3 regions of the Rubrobacter calidifluminis genome follow, and region 3 is predicted to be linked to each of the others. Evidence: riboswitches for the same ligand, from Rfam matches in the RefSeq annotation. Region 3 holds a riboswitch; each other region holds the start of a gene.

Region 1 (5,525 bases), on a different contig from region 3:
GCGCTGAACCTCTTCGTCGCACCTGCCCCCATCACCGAGCCGGAGATCACGTGCGTCGTGCTGACCGGAAAGCCCCAGGAGGTGGCCGCCTGGATCACCAGGGCTCCGACCGTCTGGGCCGCGAAGCCGTGGACCGGCTCCATCTGGATGATCCTGCTGCCGAGCGTGCGGATGATCCTCCACCCGCCGGCCCAGGTGCCGAGCGCGATCGCGAGCGCGGAGGCCAGAACGACCCACAGGGGCACCGCGAAGCTGCCTATGAAGCCGGAACTGAGCAGCGCCAGCGTTATGATCGCCATGGTCTTCTGGGCGTCGTTCGCCCCGTGGCTGAAGGAGACGAAAGCGCTGGAGAGGATCTGGAGCTTGCGGAAGGCGTCGTTGGCGCGGCTCGGGCGGGCCCTTCGGAAGACGTTGAGCAGCACGACGGTGGCTATGTACGCCGCGACGAGCCCGATCACCGGGGAGGCGACGAGCGCGACGAACACCGGGTAGACCTCGTCCCAGGCCACCGCGCCCGCCCCGTAGGCCGCGATGCCCATCCCGATGAGCGCACCGATCAACGCGTGCGAGGAGCTGGATGGCAGACCGGCCCTCCAGGTGATCAGGTTCCACGCTATCGCCCCGAACAGGACGGCTATGATCTCCGCGAGCCCGACACCCCCCGAAGGTCCAACCAGACTGCCGATCGTGTTGGCGACCGTGGCGTGCAACAGCTGGGTCGCGACGACCGCCCCGATCAGGTTGAGCGCGGCCGAGAAAAGGACCGCGACATAGGGCGGTAGTGCCCGGGTGCCGACCGTCGTGGCGATGGCGTTGGCGGTGTCGTGGAAGCCGTTGGTGAAGTCGAAGCCGAGGGCGGTTGCCAGCGTGAAGAGCAGCAGAACGACCTGCGCCTCATGCATTCTTTATCGCGATCCCCTCGAGTACGTTGGCCACGTCCTCGCAGCGGTCGAGCGCATCCTCCAGCAATCCGTAGAGATCCTTCAGCTTGAGCACCTCCAGCGTCCTGTAGCTCCCCCCGAAGAGTTCGGCTATCGCGCGCCGGGAGACCGCGTCTCCCACGTCCTCCAGCCTGTGCACCTCGATTATGTGATCCTTGTAGGGCTTGCCCGAACCGAGCTTCTTCGTCGCCTCCTCGAGCTGGGATGCGGCCTGGACGAGGAGATCCGCCAGTTCCCGGGCGGGGGGTGTGATCTCGCCGATGTCGTAGAGGTTGGCCGTGTCGGCTATCTCCTCTATGTAATCCACTATGTCGTCCATGCCCGCGGCGAGCGAGTATATGTCCTCCCGGTCGAAGGGGGTGACGAAGGTCCGGTGCAGGGCGGAGATTATCTCGTGGGTGGTGTCGTCTCCCCGATGCTCGAGTTCCTTGATCCGCTTCTGGTGTCCGGCGAGCTCACCGGGGTTCGAGAATGCCACCTCGAGCAGCCGGGCAGAGCGTGAGATGTTCTTCGACTGCTCCTCGAAGTACTCGTAGAAGCGGCGCTCGCGCGGGACCAGTGAGATTGTTCCCAAGGCCCGACGCAGCCGCCCGGAAGTCGGCGGATTCGGTTTGCTCTCCTCGGACATGACCTCTTTGGCTCCTGCTCTCTCGTTGTATGACCTCCTCTAGGCTAAATACTAACCAAACTTGCGGTTTCGTACCCGCCCCGACGCGATACGAGCCACACCGCCGTGTTGACAACGGTGTGGCTGGGGGGTATATCTCCGGAAGCCATGGACGGAGAGCCAGACCGTCGCCGAACCTCCGGGGAGACCGGAGGACGGGGGACCCGTAGAAAGAGGGGTTTTCCCTCCGGGGTGAATCGCCACGAGAGCGTAGGGCTTTCTCTTCCGGCCCGAACCCGACAGCTAACCCCGCAGGCGTGAGAGGAAGGGGATGATGAGAACCATCTTTCGCTGTCCGCGGGTGGGAGAACCCGCACGGAGCGTTTCGAGATGATCCGGGCCACCCGCTCCAAGGGCCGGGCTTCCTCGAGGTTTCGCAGCTGGTTGCTCGAGAACCGGATCGAGGAGATCCAGGGTCCACACATCAAGGAGGCCCGCGAACAGCATCCCTGGTGGCAGGTGGTGTGCCTGACCGGGGTGGACTACTACTCGACGCTCGGGTACATCCCCGGCATAGCCGGGCTCGCCGCGGGTGCGCTCTCACCTATCGCGACGATGTTCATCGTGCTTCTCACCCTCTTCGGGATGCTCCCTGCCTACCGCCGGGTCGCCTACCACAGCCCGCACGGGCAGGGTTCGATCGCGATGCTCGAACGTCTGCTCTCTTTCTGGAAGGGCAAGATCTTCGTCTTGTGCCTGCTCGGGTTCGTCGGCACGGCCTGGATGTTCACGATAACCCTCTCTGCCGCCGACGGCGCGACGCATCTGGCCGAGAACCCGATAGTGCCATCTTTCCTGCACGACAAAGAGACGGCGATTACACTCGTACTTCTCGCCATCCTCGGCGGGGTTTTCCTGAAGGGCTTTCGGGAGGCCATAGGCATCGCGATCGTGCTCGTCTTCTCGTACCTATTCCTCAACCTGCTCATCGTCATCTTCGGCTTCTACATGATCTTCCAGCACCCGGCGTACCTCTCTCACTGGAAGGATGCCCTGCTGCACGGCTATGGCAACCCGCTCGACATGGTCGTCGTCTCGTTTCTTGTCTTCCCGCAGCTCGCGCTCGGTCTCTCGGGCTTCGAGACCGGCGTCTCGATGATGCCGCTCGTGAAGGGCGACCCGGATGACGACCCCCAGCGGCCCGCCGGGCGTATCCGCAACACCCGCAAGATGCTCACCGCGGCCGCTTTGATCATGAGCTTCTTCCTGATCACGACGAGCTTCGTCACCACGGTCCTGATCCCGCACAGGGAGTTCGAGCCGGGCGGCAAGGCCGCGGGCCGGGCGCTCGCTTACCTCGCGCACCAGTACATGGGCAATGCCTTCGGGACGATCTACGACATCTCCACGATCACGATCCTCTGGTTCGGAGGGGCCTCGGCCCTGACCGGGCTTCTGAACATCGTGCCCCGCTACCTGCCGCGCTACGGGATGGCCCCGGAATGGGGCCGGGCGGTAAGGCCGATGGTGCTCGTCTTCAGCGCGATAGCCTTCGCGATTACGCTGGCCTTCAACGCCGGGGTCGACTCCCAGAGCGGGCCGTACGCGACGGGTGTGCTCATCATGATGACCTCGGCGGCCGTGGCCGTGACCATCGCCGTGCGCCGGCAGCGCAAACGCAGGTCGACGCTCGTTTTCGGGCTCATAACCCTGGTGATGCTCTACGCCGACGTCGAGAACATCCGCTCCCAGCCGAACGGGATCGTGATCTCGATCCTGTTTATCGTAGCGATAATCTTCGTCTCCCTCGTCTCCCGTGCGCTGCGCTCGACGGAGCTGCGCCAGGAGTCCATAGAACTCGACGATGCGGCCTGGGAGTTCATCAACGAGGCGCTCTACTCGGGGGAGATACACATCATCGCCAACCGACGTCAGGCGGGAGACCGCCGGGAGTACGAGCTTAAAGAGCGTGAACAGCGGGAGGCGAACCACATCCCGCGCGAGATCCCGGTTCTGTTCCTCGAGGTAGAGGTGGCCGACCCCTCGGAGTTCACCGACGTGATGGAGGTGAGGGGGGCCAGGGTGGACGGCTACCGGGTGCTGCGGGCGGAGAGTTCGAGCGTCCCGAACGCGATAGCGGCCTTCCTGCTGTACCTGAGAGACAAAACCGGCGCGAAGCCTCACTGCTACTTCGGATGGACCGAGGGCAACCCGCTGGTCTACCTGGTCCGCTACATCCTCTTCGGCGAGGGAGACATCCCGCCGGTCACGCGCGAGGTGCTGCGCGAGGCGGAGCCCAACCCCAAGCGGCGTCCGGCGATACACGTCGGTGGGTGATCTGGACCGCATGGAGGAGATACTCCGCTTCTGGTTCGGGGAGGGCCGGGAGTTCCGCGAGGAGTGGTTCGGGGGTGGCGAGGACTTCGACCGTGAGGTGAGCGAACGGTTCCGCGCCGACTACGAGTGGGCTGCCTCCAGGGAGCTCGGAGACTGGAAGGAGACGCCCAGGGGTTGCCTCGCCCTGATCCTGCTGCTCGACCAGTTCCCCCGCAACATGTTCCGGGGCGACCCGCGCTCCTACACAACCGACCATCTGGCGCGCGAGGTCGCCCGCGAGGCGCTCGAGAAGGGCTTCGACCGTCTCCTCACCCCGATGGAGAGGATGTTCGTCTACCTGCCTTTCGAGCACAGTGAGGATCTCGAAGACCAGCGCCTCTCTGTCAGGCTGTTTCGGGCGCTGGAAGAGGAGCTCGGGAGGCCCGAGGTGCTGGAGTACGCGCTCAGGCACGAGGCGGTGATCGCGCGCTTCGGACGTTTCCCGCACCGCAACGAGATCCTGGGTCGGCGTTCGACGCCGGAAGAGCTGGAGTTTCTCTCGGGACCCGAGGCCCCTTTCTGATGTCTTTATCCTGAGCTCCAGTGCCGGGCCCAGACCCGGCGTTCCTTCCGCCGCCCGACGGCCTCGCGTAACACCTCGTCGAGGCTCCTCTGGCAGTCTTCCTGCTCGAAGGTTTCGATGACCTCGTTGAGCTCCAGTATGTGGTCGCGGTTGGTGAGATCTCCGAGGAAGGCGGCGGCCTCCTCCCGGTCCAGACCCTCCAGATCCGCGAAGCGGTCTATGACCGCGCTCATGAGATCCATCAGGAGCCGGCGTTCTCCCGGCTCGTCGGCTGGTAGGCCATGCCGGGTGCGACGCTCGAATTCGTCCCCGAAGAGGAGGGCGGCGAGCATGATCCTGTACCGATCCTGAGCGGTTCTCCGGCCCCAGGCGAGCTCCATGGTATCCCGGGAGAGCATGTCCAGATAGGCTTGCGCCTTCTGAAGCGCGTCATTCAAGGGGAACCTGCTCCTGATCCTCCGCTACCGGCCACCGTCGAGCGCTTCGAGGAGCACCTCGTTTGGTGGGTTGTCCGCCGAGGCGCGGGCGTAGTGCGCCAGGCGCAGCCTCCCTGAGGCGTCGAAGACAAAGGCCCCGGGTAGCTGCATCGGGTCACCCGCCGTCGGTCCCTGTCTCTGTCCCTCGAGTACCGCCCGGATCCCGCTGCCCCAGTTGCGCGGCCCCGCGACCTCCAGGATGTTGCCGCGCCTGAGACCGAATGCCCGGTAGGCGTGCCGCTCCGGGTCGGAGAGGCACTCGAAGGGCAGGTCCATCTTCTCGCAGAACCGCGCGGTCTGCTCAGGATCGGCCATGCTCACCAGCGCCACCCGGGCGCCTCTCTTCTCGAACTCTCTGCTCCCGCCGCGCAACTGCGCGACCCACCGGCGGCAGAATATTCACCCGAGGTGCCGCAGAAAGGCGAGGACGAGGGGACGCCCGCCGTGCAATTCGGTGAGGTTTACCTCCGTCCCGTCGGCACGCTTGAACGTCACCTCTCCGAAATCCTCTATGCCGCTTGCTTCTCCGGGCACGAAACCCTCCTTCTGTTCGCCTGGCACCCTGATTCTATCCGCTCCGGCGCCCGAGCCTGTGGAAGAAC
Region 2 (5,525 bases), on a different contig from region 3:
TCCCGAGCGTGGCCAGCTCCTCGCCGGAGGTGATGATAGGGCACGTCGCGGACAGGACCTCCCGCATCCGGGTTGGAGCGGGGGGTATCATGCTCCCCAACCACGCCCCGCTAAAGGTGGCCGAGACCTTCCGGGTGCTCGAGGCCCTGCACCCGGGCCGTATAGACCTCGGCATAGGCCGGGCTCCCGGCACCGACCCGGTGACCGCCGCCGCGCTCCGGCGCTCCACCGGTGCGGACGGGGCGGAGGACTTCCCCGAACGCTTCGCCGAACTCCTCGCCTTCGGCGGGGATGGCTTCCCCGAGGATCATCCTTTCGCGGCGGTGCGCGCCGTGCCCGACGACGTGGATCTTCCCCCAATCTGGCTGCTCGGCTCCAGCGGCTACTCCGCACGGGCCGCGGGAAAGATGGGGCTCGGCTACGCCTTCGCGGCGCACTTCAGCCCGGCCGATCCCGCCCCGCCGATGCTCGCCTACAGAGAGAGCTTCGAGCCCTCGGAGGAGTTCGAGCGTCCCTCGGCGATACTCGCCGTCTCCGTCGTCTGCGCCGAGAGCGAGGAGCGCGCCGCGGAGCTCGCCTCCTCGATGCAGCTCGCCTGGGTCAGGATGCGCAGCGGCCGGCCCGGGCCGCTTCCCACGCCGGAAGAGGCCCTGGCTCACGAGTACACGCCGGCGGAGAGGCGCCTCGTCGAGGCGTACCGCTCGATGCAGATCATCGGCACCCCGGAGAGGGTCAGGGAGAGGATGGAGGAGCTCGCGGAGCGCACCCGGGCCGACGAGCTCATGGTCACGACGATGGTCTACGACCACGCCGCGCGGCTGCACTCCTACGAGCTTCTCGCGGGGGTCTTCGGGCTCGCAGGAGCACCGGCCGGGGGGCGGGAGCGGACATGAGACAGATGGACCGGAGATACCCCGACCCTTCGGTGCTCGGTGGGGAGGTGGGGCTGTGGACCTCGATCCTCAACTATCTGCCCGCTTCCCGGGCGAGGGAGGCCGTGGCCGAGGCCGAGGAGCTCGGCTACGGGGCGCTCTGGTTCGGGGAGGCGACCGGACGGGAGGTCTTCACCACCGCCGCGATACTGCTCTCCGCCACCAGTCGGATTCAGATCGCCACCGGCATCGCCAACATCTTCGTCCGTGACGCGTGGGCGACGAACGCCGCGTCGAAGACGCTCGCCGAGGCGTATCCGGGACGGTTCGTCCTCGGGATCGGGGTGAGCCACCGGCCGCTCGTCGAGATGCGCGGTCACGACTACCGCTCGCCGCTCGCGACGATGCGCTCCTACCTGGAGGGCATGCGCCGGGCCCGATTCGACGCCGTAGGACCTGAACGGGAGGCCCCCGTGCTGCTCGCTGCGCTCGGCCCGAAGATGCTCGAGCTCTCCAGAGATCTCGCCGACGGAGCCCATCCTTATCTGGTAACCCCGCAGCATACCGCCTACGCCCGCGAGATCCTCGGGGAAGGGCCGCTCCTCGCCGTCGAGCAGGGGGTGGTCCTCACGGAGGACCGGACGGAGGCTCTGCGCCTCGCCCGCTCGCACCTAAACCGGTATCTCGGGCTTCCCAACTACCGCAACAGCTGGCTCCGCCAGGGCTTCACCGAAGAAGACCTCTCCGGGGAGGGCAGCGACCGCTTCGTGGAGGCGCTCGTCGCCTGGGGAGACGAGGGCAGAATAAGAGAGCGGGTGCACGAGCACCTCGACGCGGGAGCGGACCACGTCTGCGTGCAGGTGATAACCGACCGGCCCGAGGCCGGTCTCGGCAGGGAGTGGCGCGCCCTGGCCCCCGCGCTGCTGGCGTAGCGTCCACCGGTTGACAACTTCTCTCTTCGGGCGTATACCGGCGGGTTGTAAGAAGTGGTGCCAGAAGCGCCGAGCTCCCGGGTGGCACCGGGAGGCGGGGGACCCGATCAGGTGGGCTCAGGGCCCGCCGAGGGGTGAATCGCCCCGGAGCGGGGCGTAGGGCTTCTCTCTTTCGGCCCGAACCCGTCAGCTAACCCCGCAGGCGCCGAAGAAGGAGGAAGAGGAGTGACGGTCCAGCGTAGGTCGTTCCTCAGGCGCATGATGCTCGGGGAGGAGAGGCCTCACACCGAGCGGGAGGAGAAAGTCCTCAACTACGTCGTCCACCGGATAAACGACGGCGCCCCGCTGCACGAGATCGTGCGCGAGGACTACGTGGTGCGCAACTGCTCGCAGCGGGAGATAGACGACATCCTGCGTTGCCCCGAGCTGGTGCGGGCGAGCCGCAGCCGTCTCGAGCGAGCCTTCCTCTCGGGGGAGCTCGCCCCTTCGAGCCTCCGCCGGCGTTTGTAGCTTCGTCGGGGTCTTGAGCGCGGGTCGCCCGCGACGGTTCTCCCGCCGGATGGCCTGCTTTCGCCGGAGGTGATCCCCGGGCAGGGGGATCACCTCCGGCTTTCTTCGTCCTTTCGCCCTATTCTCAGAATTCTCTCAACCTCCGGACTTAATAGGAGGAAGTCCTCCCGCTGGAGGATCGGCGTGAAGAGGTGTCCCACCGGATGAGAGAGGCTGGCTTGGCATGGGATGTTGGCTGAGGATATGGCGAAGGGTGATCTCGCCGATCGGCGCGCTGTCCGCGCTGCTGCTCGTCCTGGCGGCCTGTTCCGGGGCGGGGAGGGTCACCGGCCAGACGTCCCCGGGGACGCTCGCACCTGGGGCACCGCCCGGACTGGAGAAGATAAAGCACGTGATCATCATCATGCAGGAGAACCGTTCCTTCGACAACTACTTCGGCACCTACCCCGGCGCCGACGGCATCCCGATGAAGAACGGGCACCCGGCGGTCTGCATCCCGGACCCGCGCCTGGGACACTGCATCCGACCCTTCCACGACCGCAAGAACCGTGACCTGGGCGGGCCTCACACCGCGACGGACGCCCGAAAGGACATAAACGGCGGCAGGATGAACGGCTTCATCCGTCAGCAGCTCGCCGGGGAGAGCCGGCTGTGCAAGAAGAGCCCGCTGAACCCCCACTGCTCCCACGTAACCCACGACAACCCTCCAGACGTCGTCGGCTACCACACGGCGCGGGAGATCCCGAACTACTGGGCCTACGCCCGCAACTTCGTCCTGCAGGACCACATGTTCGAGTCGAACGCTTCCTGGAGCCTTCCGGCACACCTGTATACGGTCTCGGCGTGGTCCGCGGTGTGCAAGAACGAAAACCCCATGAGCTGCCGCAGCGCCCTGCAGCGCCCGGATGAGCCGCTGGACTTTGCAAAGCGTTTCCCCCGCGCCGTGCCCCCGGTTCAGAAGCATGGAGGCCATCTCAGGCCCCCTGACTACGCCTGGACCGACATAACCTACCTGCTGCACAAATACCACGTGAGCTGGCGCTACTACGTGGCCAGGGGCGCAGAACCCGACTGCCCCGACGGGCAGATGTTCTGCCACAGGACCATGCAGAGCCCGAAGACCCCCGGCATCTGGAACCCGCTGCCGCATTTCGAGACGGTCAGACAGGACCATCAGCTCGGGAACATCCAGAGCACCAGGGCCTACTTCAGGGCTGCGAGGGAGGGGCGTCTCCCGCAGGTGAGCTGGCTCGTCCCGAGCGGCAAGAACAGCGAGCATCCCCCGGCGCTCATAAGCAACGGGCAGGCCTACGTCACCCGGGTGATCAACGCGGCGATGAGGAGCCCGGACTGGAAGAGCACGGCGATCTTCCTCACCTGGGACGACTGGGGAGGCTTCTACGACAACGTCGTGCCCCCCAAGGTGGATAAGATGGGCTACGGCCTGAGGGTACCGGGGCTCGTCATAAGCCCCTACGCGAAGCGCGGATACATAGACCACCAGACGCTCTCGTTCGACGCCTATCTGAAGTTCATCGAAGACCGTTTCCTGGGCGGGCAGCGGCTCAACCCCAAAACCGACGGGCGACCGGACCCGCGTCCGGACGTGAGAGAGGCATTGCCGCAGCTCGGCAACCTGATCCGTGACTTCAATTTCAACCAGAGGCCGCGTCCACCCCTTATCCTCTGCCCGCACCCGAAGACCGATCTCGTGAGCCCGCGTCCGAGGTGGAGCCGGAGTTGAAGAAGCGTCTGCAGAGGCTTGCCTCTGGCGGGGCCGGCTTCGTCGGGCTCGTGTTCCTGGCGAGCCGGGCGCTGTATTTCGCCTCCGGGGAGATCTTCGCCAGGCTCCTCCGGCCGAGCCCCGGCCCTGCAGATACCCGTCCTGCGCACCATCTGGTGCACAACATCTGGGCGAGGTGGGACGGGATCTGGTACTCTTACATCGCGGCGCACGGCTACGAGCGTCATGTCCCACCGGAGGCTGCCTTCTTCCCGTTGCCCTCACTTCTGGCGCAGGTGGCGGTGCACATCTCCGGTGCCCGACCGGCTCTCGAGAACCTGAGCGTTGCGCTCACGGTGATTTCACTGGCGGCCACCCTCTTCGGCTTCTACTGCCTGTACCGCATCGCAGAGGATGGTTGGGGGGAGGGGGTTGCGCGGAGGTCCGTGCTGGCCCTGGCTTTCTTCCCGACGAGCTTTTTCTTCAACGCCGCCTACTCGGAGGGGCTGTTCCTAGCCCTCTCGGCTGGAGCCCTCTGGGCGGTGCGCCTGCGGCGAAACCTGCTCCTGGGGTGCATTCTCGCCGCACTCGCCTCGGCGACCCGTGAGGCCGGGCTCTTCCTGCTCATCCCGCTTCTGGGGTGCTGGATGGGGGGACGCGGGTGGTACGGACTGCGCCGTCTGCCCTATCTGGCGCTCGTACCATCCGGTACGGCGGCCTACATGCTCTACCTCTGGCGCCGCTACGGCGATCCACTGGAGTTCGAGGTGGCAGAGAAAACCCACTGGCACAGAAAGTTCTCCGGTCCCTACGCCTCCTTCCGGGACGCACTCATGCGGGCGATCAGGGGTTGGCGCTGGGTGGTGCACCCGGAGAGCCTGCTCTATGGTCGCGGCTCCCTGCTGCACTCGTTCCTCGCCGCCAACACCTTCTACTTCGGATTTCTCGTTCTGACGGTCGTCCTGCTGGCCGCCGGGATTCTGGTGCTGCCCTGGGACCTCCTGCTCTACAGTGTTTGCCTGACGCTGCTGCCGGCGCTGGATGGCGCCGCCGGGATGCCCCTGATGAGCTTCTCGAGGTTCCTGCTCGCGCCCTTCCCGCTGTTCATCGTGGTCGGAGCCCTGCTGCGCAGCAGGGCTGCGCTGTTCGTCTGGCTCTGCGCCAGCGCAGCCCTCTCGCTCTTTTTCTGCGCCCTCTTCGTGAGCTGGCGGTGGGTGGCCTGAGGTGCTTCAGCTCCGCTGCCGGGACAGCAGCCAGCGGGAGAGCAGATAACCCGCGATGACGACCAGCGCCGCCGCGACGCCATAGGTCAGGTAGTGCATGTACACGTCGATCTCCTGCCAGTGGTTGCGGAGTGCGTACCCGGCGTAGGTGAGACCGGCCACCCACGGCACGCATCCCAAAAACGTGTAAGCGCTGAACCTTGCCAGGCTCATCCTCGCGGCTCCGGCCGGGTAGGAGACGAAGCCCCTGACCAGTGGGAGCATG
Region 3 (5,525 bases):
CTGCCGGAGGGGGCCGTACACCTCGGGTGCCCGGTCGAGAGGATCCTCCGGGAGGACGGCCGGGCCGTGGGGGTGAGGGCCGCCGGGGAGGAGCACGAGGCCGACGCCGTCGTGCTCGCCACGGAGGCTCCGGTGGCACGGAGGCTCGCAGGGATCCAGGTGCCGGACGGGGGTCTCGGGCAGGTGTGTGCCTGCTACGCGACGGGCCTTCCCAACGCCCTGGGCTCGGGCAGGAAGATCGTGCTCGACGCGTCGGAGGGTCCTGTAGATAGCGTGGTCGCGATGGATGCTATCTCCCCGTTCTACGCCCCGCCGGGGATGGGGCTTTTGAGCGTGGTCCTCTCGGGGGTGGACGACGCCTCCGACGCGGAGATCTTCCGGCTCGGGGTCGAGGGGATCTCCGGCTGGGACGGATCACTCTCTCCCGAGCCGCTCGCCGTCTACCGCATCCCCTACGCTCAGTTCCCCCAGCCTCCCGGGTTCCACCGTACGCTGCCTTCCAACCGGACCCCCACGCCGGGACTCTTCCTCGCCGGCGAGTACACGGTGGACTCCTCCATAAACGGGGCGATACTCTCCGGCGAGAGGGCCGCGCGGGAGGTGCTCGCGGGTTGAAGACGGTCCCGGCGCTCAAGGTCGAAAAGCTCAGGAAGACCTACCCCGGGGGGCTCGTCGCGCTGAATGACGTCTCGCTCGAGATAGAGCCGGGGACCTTCTTCGGGCTCCTCGGGCCCAACGGTGCGGGCAAGACGACCTTCATAAGCAGCATCGTCAACCTGGCCCGGCCCGACCGTGGGCGCATCGAGATCTTCGGCTACGATGCCATCCGCGACTTCCGGCGGGCGCGACGCATGGTCGGGGTCTCGCCCCAGGAGGTGAACCTCGACAAGTTCCTCACGGTCGAGGAGACGCTTTTGTACCACGCGGGTTACTACGGCGTCCCGAAACGCAAGGCGCGCGAGCGGGCGGCGGAGCTGCTGGAGCGCTTCGGGCTCTCCGACAAGCGGGATGCCCGCACCAATACCCTCTCCGGCGGGATGAAGCGGCGGGTGATGTTCGCCCGGGCGCTGATGCACGACCCCGGGATACTCTTCCTCGACGAGCCGACGGCCGGGGTCGACGTCGAGCTGCGCTACAGCCTCTGGAGCTACATCCGCGAGCTCAACCGCGGGGGGCTCACGATCGTGCTCACCACCCACTACATGGAGGAGGCGGAGGAGCTCTGCGAGGAGGTCGCCCTGATCTCGGGCGGGAGGATCGCCGACAGGGGTACCGTCGGGGAGCTCGAGGAGAGGCATGGTGCATCGAGCATCGAAGAGGTCTACATGAAGGTGATCCATGCTGATAGTTGACAGAGGGTTCCTGACGCTGCTCAAGCGCGAGGTGCTGCGCTTTCTGCGGGTGTGGTCCCAGACGATCGTGCCCCCCCTTCTGACCTCGCTTCTTTACGTCGTCGTCTTCGGGTTCGCGCTCGGCGGGAGGATAAAGGAGATAGAAGGCATCCCGTATCTGCAGTACATCCTCCCCGGGATCGCGACGATGAGCCTGGTGACCGGGGCGTACTCGAACACCTCGAGCTCGGTCTTCGACGCCAAACGCGAGCGCTACATAGACGACGTCCTCGCGAGCCCGATGAGCGACCTGCAGGTCGCGCTGGCTTACTCTCTGGGCGGGACGCTGCGCGGTGTGATCGTGGGCTGCGGGGTCTTCCTGGTCGGGATGCCCTTCGCCAGGACCGGGGCCGAGAACCCGCTGCTTCTGCTCGCGGTCTGGGTCCTCGCAGCGTTCGCGTTCTCCTCGCTCGGCGTGATTGTGGGGGTCGTCTCGACCCGGATAGACCACATCTCCTTCATGGGCAACGTCATAATCCAGCCGCTCGCTTTTCTCGGCGGGGTCTTCTACTCGGTCAGGATGCTGCCGCACCCGCTGAAGGTGGCGACGCTCTTCGACCCGATCTTCCACACCGTGGATGCCGCCCGCTACGCGGCCCTCGGCGTCTCCGACCTGGAAACCTACCTTTCGTTCGCCGTGATGATCTTTCTGTCCGGCGCCTGCTTCGCCGGGGCCTGCTGGGCTATAAGCCGTGGCCCGAACCTCCGCTACTAGGAGGGAGCGGAGGGAGGGAAGCCCCCTCCGCTTCGTCCTCTGGACGTTCGTGCTCTCGCGGGCCTTCTTTCTCGGGGTGGGGGCGCTCGCCCATCTTCTCCTGCCGCGGGCCCGTCCCGGCGGCATCCCCGGGCCCTGGGGAACGCTGGGCTACTGGGCGAACTGGGACGGGGCGTGGTACTCCGGGATCGCCACCTCCGGCTACGGCCTGCACGCCCCCCAGAGCACGGCTTTCTTCCCGCTCTACCCGCTCCTCGTGCACCTCGGAAGCAGCCTCGGCGGAGGGGCGGCGTTGTGGGGGGTGGCGATCTCGCTTGCCGCATGCTTCCTTGCCCTGTACTTCGTGTATGGGATGGCTGAGAAGCTGTATGGCGGGCGGGTTGCCCGCGCCTCGGTACTCACGCTCGCCTTCTTCCCTACGGCGTTCTTCCTGAACGCGGTCTATACCGAGAGCTTCTTCCTCGCGCTCTCGGCCGGGTGCCTCTGGGCCGCCTTGGTGCGGCGCGACCTGCTCCTCGCCGGCTTCCTCGGGGCGCTCGCCGCGGCGACCCGCAACCTCGGGGTGTTGCTCCTCCTGCCACTCTTTCTCGAGTGGGTGCGCGATCGCAGGGGGTTCGGGAGCCGGGGGCTCGCGGAGATGGCGCTGGTCCCCGCCGGGCTCTGCGCCTACGCGCTCTACCTCACCGGGCGCTTCGGGGACCCGCTCGTCTTCGCCCGCCAGCAGCGGGCCTACTGGGGACGCGCGCTGACCGATCCACTCGCGACCGCCCGGATGGCGTGGAGGAGCGCGAGGGAGGGTGCCCGCTACCTCGCCGAGCCGCACGCTCTCTTCGTGAGCACGCTTCCGGAACCTTCGCTCGCCGCCTCGAACACCCTCAACCTCGCGTTCTTCACCCTCTTCCTCGCCGTGATGGTTTTCGGGGTCTTCGTGCTCCCGCCGGGGTTGAGCCTCTACGCGCTGGCCCTCGTGCTCGTGCCCCTGCTCACACCTTCACCCCTGTTCCCGCTCATGAGCCTGCCCCGATTCCTTCTCGATGCGTTCCCGTTCTTCATCGCGCTCGGGGTAACCCTCTCCCGCAGCAGGAAGGCCCTCTTCCTGTGGCTCATCCTGAGCTCATTCGTAGGTGCAACGCTCACGGCGCTGTTCGTCACCTGGAGGTGGGTTGCTTGAACCGGCTTGCAAAAGATTGCTCCTGAGGCTGAACAGCGTGATATAATGAAATTACAACTGAATACATGCTGAGAAGCCGAATCTCCTCGAAATTGAGGAGAGCGGGGGACCCGAGTGGGGCCTTGCCCCTGGGGTGAATCGCCGGTGCGGTCCGGTGTAGGGCTTAGCTCTTTCGGCCCGAACCCGTCAGCTAACCTCGTAGGCTGTAAGGAAAGAGGGCGTCCCGCTGCATTCGGGATGGTTTTGGTGGTTGCGGGCGGAACCACCTGGATGCTGCGGGATGGTCAGAATCTACTCGGACCAGTCTCTGCGGTCCTTTCCCTTGCGGGGGAGGGCCAGCGGACATGGGGCCGGTAGCTGCGACCCCTCTACTGAGGTGGAGGTGCGATGCGGCACCGGCCCTTTGCCGTTGCCGCATCCGGGAAGCAGGAGGTGCGGCGTATCTGTGGCGCACAGGCAGAGCAGGACCGAGGCTGTCATCAGCGACGAGGTCATGGCCTTTCTGCGGAAGATCATCGGCCGTGGCCCGGACCGTATCCACACCTACATGATCGATGCCCTGGCGGTGGTGCGCTGTTGTGGCGTGTTGACCGTCTTCGAGCGGCGCCTCGTCGACACCGTCCAGGGGAGGAACACGGTGAAAGACCTGCGGGAGCAGGTCTTCCGTTCAGGGGCGGAGGAACTCTCCGGGAGGCTCGAAGGTTGTACGGGCAGGCGGGTTCTATACGTCCACTCTTCGATTTCTCCCGAGAGGGACGAGTGGGTCTACGTCATCGAATTCGAGGATGGGTTGGCCGAATGAGGAATCCGGGTGCGGAGACGGTGAAGCGAGAAGAAGGAAGCCCGGCGGGTGGGTCCGATGTCGGTGGTTCCCTGGAGGGTGTGCGGGGGGTGGTCCGGACAGAATGGAATCTCCTGCTGGTCCGTTGTGGAGTTGCCTATGGGCTGATGGATCCGGAGTGCGCTCTCTACCTTTATGGCTTACGCAGCGAAGTCTACCGTCTCAGCGACTACATAGGAGAGTACGTCGAGGTCTTTGGCCCGGTCGTACGGGAAGATTGCGAGCCGCCGGTCGTGCAGGTCATGAGGTTGCAGGTTCTTCGACAGAGGTGGATGGGATGAGCGTGGCCGGATACCTGGTGCTCGGGCTCCTCTCGCTAGCCTTGATCATCTATCTGCTTTACGTGATCGTGCGTCCGGGGAGGTTTTAGGATGGCTTCCCCCCAGAGGATTCCGAAAGAGCAGCGCCCGCGCAACCTGGCACGTTCCAGAGGGATCTTCGACCCCGAGCTTTCCAGGCAGGCGGCGGCGGAGTCGTTCAAGAAGCTCGACCCGCGGGAAATGGTGAGAAACCCCGTCATGTTCGTGGTCGAGGTGGGGACGTTGGTCGTGGGCTTTCTGAGCGGGTACGGCCTTTTCACCGGCTCGTCCCTGACCGGTTACAACCTGGCGATCTTCTTTCTGCTCCTGATCACCCTGCTGTTCGCCAACTTCGCGGAGGGCCTCGCCGAGGCCCGGGGAAGAGCGCAGGCCGAGTCGCTCAGGAAGACCCGCTCGGAGACCCCGGCGAGGAGGCTCGTGGACGGTCGGGAGGAGAGGGTGAGCAGCACCGAGCTGAAGAAAGGGGACCTCTTCGTCGTTGAGGAGGGGGAGATCATCCCGGCCGACGGCACGATCGTGGAGGGGATAGCCTCGGTGGACGAGTCGGCGATAACCGGGGAATCGGCCCCGGTGATAAGAGAGGCCGGCGGGGACCGATCCAGCGTGACCGGGGGCACCAGGGTGCTCTCGGACAGGATAGTCGTCGAGGTCACCTCCGAGCCGGGACAGAGTTTTCTGGATACCATGATCTCGCTCGTCGAGGGGGCGAGCCGCCAGAAGACGCCGAACGAGGTGGCCCTGACGATCCTGCTCGCCGCACTCACCGCGATCTTCCTGATCGTCACCGTGACGCTACTGCCCTTCTCGATCTACACCGGGAAACCGGTCGGTGTGACAACCCTCGTCGCCCTGCTGGTTTGTCTGATACCCACGACCATCGGGGCGCTGCTCTCGGCGATAGGCATCGCCGGGATGGACCGGGCCGTCAGGGCGAACGTGTTGGCCAAGAGCGGCCGGGCCGTCGAGGTTGCAGGGGACGTGGACACGCTGCTTCTGGACAAGACCGGGACCATCACGCTAGGCAACCGGAGGGCGACGCGCTTCGTGCCGCTCGGTGGGAACACCGAGGAGAACCTTAGGCGGTTCG

Evidence for each region. Region 3 has a riboswitch for cyclic di-AMP ahead of PJB24_RS05535 (Na-translocating system protein MpsC family protein). Riboswitches for the same ligand answer to the same signal wherever they lie in the genome.
Region 1: it holds a riboswitch for cyclic di-AMP, as region 3 does, so the genes downstream of both, PJB24_RS03345 (APC family permease) here and PJB24_RS05535 (Na-translocating system protein MpsC family protein) in region 3, are expected to answer to the same signal.
Region 2: it holds a riboswitch for cyclic di-AMP, as region 3 does, so the genes downstream of both, PJB24_RS14860 (hypothetical protein) here and PJB24_RS05535 (Na-translocating system protein MpsC family protein) in region 3, are expected to answer to the same signal.

The regions. Positions count from the first base shown of each region.
Region 1 is NZ_JAQKGV010000003.1:76,513-82,037, reverse strand. Features, by position in the region: gene PJB24_RS03355 (inorganic phosphate transporter) at 1-902, opposite strand, end outside; gene PJB24_RS03350 (DUF47 domain-containing protein) at 895-1,569, opposite strand; cyclic di-AMP (ydaO/yuaA leader) riboswitch at 1,728-1,881, shown strand; gene PJB24_RS03345 (APC family permease) at 1,939-3,885, shown strand; gene PJB24_RS03340 (DUF924 family protein) at 3,878-4,447, shown strand; gene PJB24_RS03335 (hypothetical protein) at 4,453-4,884, opposite strand; gene PJB24_RS03330 (AhpC/TSA family protein) at 4,909-5,322, opposite strand; gene PJB24_RS03325 (thioredoxin domain-containing protein) at 5,323-5,457, opposite strand.
Region 2 is NZ_JAQKGV010000025.1:19,532-25,056, forward strand. Features, by position in the region: gene PJB24_RS14850 (LLM class flavin-dependent oxidoreductase) at 1-893, shown strand, start outside; gene PJB24_RS14855 (LLM class F420-dependent oxidoreductase) at 899-1,804, shown strand; cyclic di-AMP (ydaO/yuaA leader) riboswitch at 1,862-2,024, shown strand; gene PJB24_RS14860 (hypothetical protein) at 2,030-2,314, shown strand; gene PJB24_RS14865 (alkaline phosphatase family protein) at 2,568-4,058, shown strand; gene PJB24_RS14870 (hypothetical protein) at 4,055-5,260, shown strand; gene PJB24_RS14875 (DedA family protein) at 5,267-5,525, opposite strand, start outside.
Region 3 is NZ_JAQKGV010000005.1:73,345-78,869, reverse strand. Features, by position in the region: gene PJB24_RS05555 (NAD(P)/FAD-dependent oxidoreductase) at 1-615, shown strand, start outside; gene PJB24_RS05550 (ABC transporter ATP-binding protein) at 612-1,352, shown strand; gene PJB24_RS05545 (ABC transporter permease) at 1,339-2,106, shown strand; gene PJB24_RS05540 (glycosyltransferase family 39 protein) at 2,084-3,277, shown strand; cyclic di-AMP (ydaO/yuaA leader) riboswitch at 3,342-3,497, shown strand; gene PJB24_RS05535 (Na-translocating system protein MpsC family protein) at 3,723-4,079, shown strand; gene PJB24_RS05530 (potassium-transporting ATPase subunit F) at 4,396-4,488, shown strand; gene kdpB (potassium-transporting ATPase subunit KdpB) at 4,490-5,525, shown strand, end outside.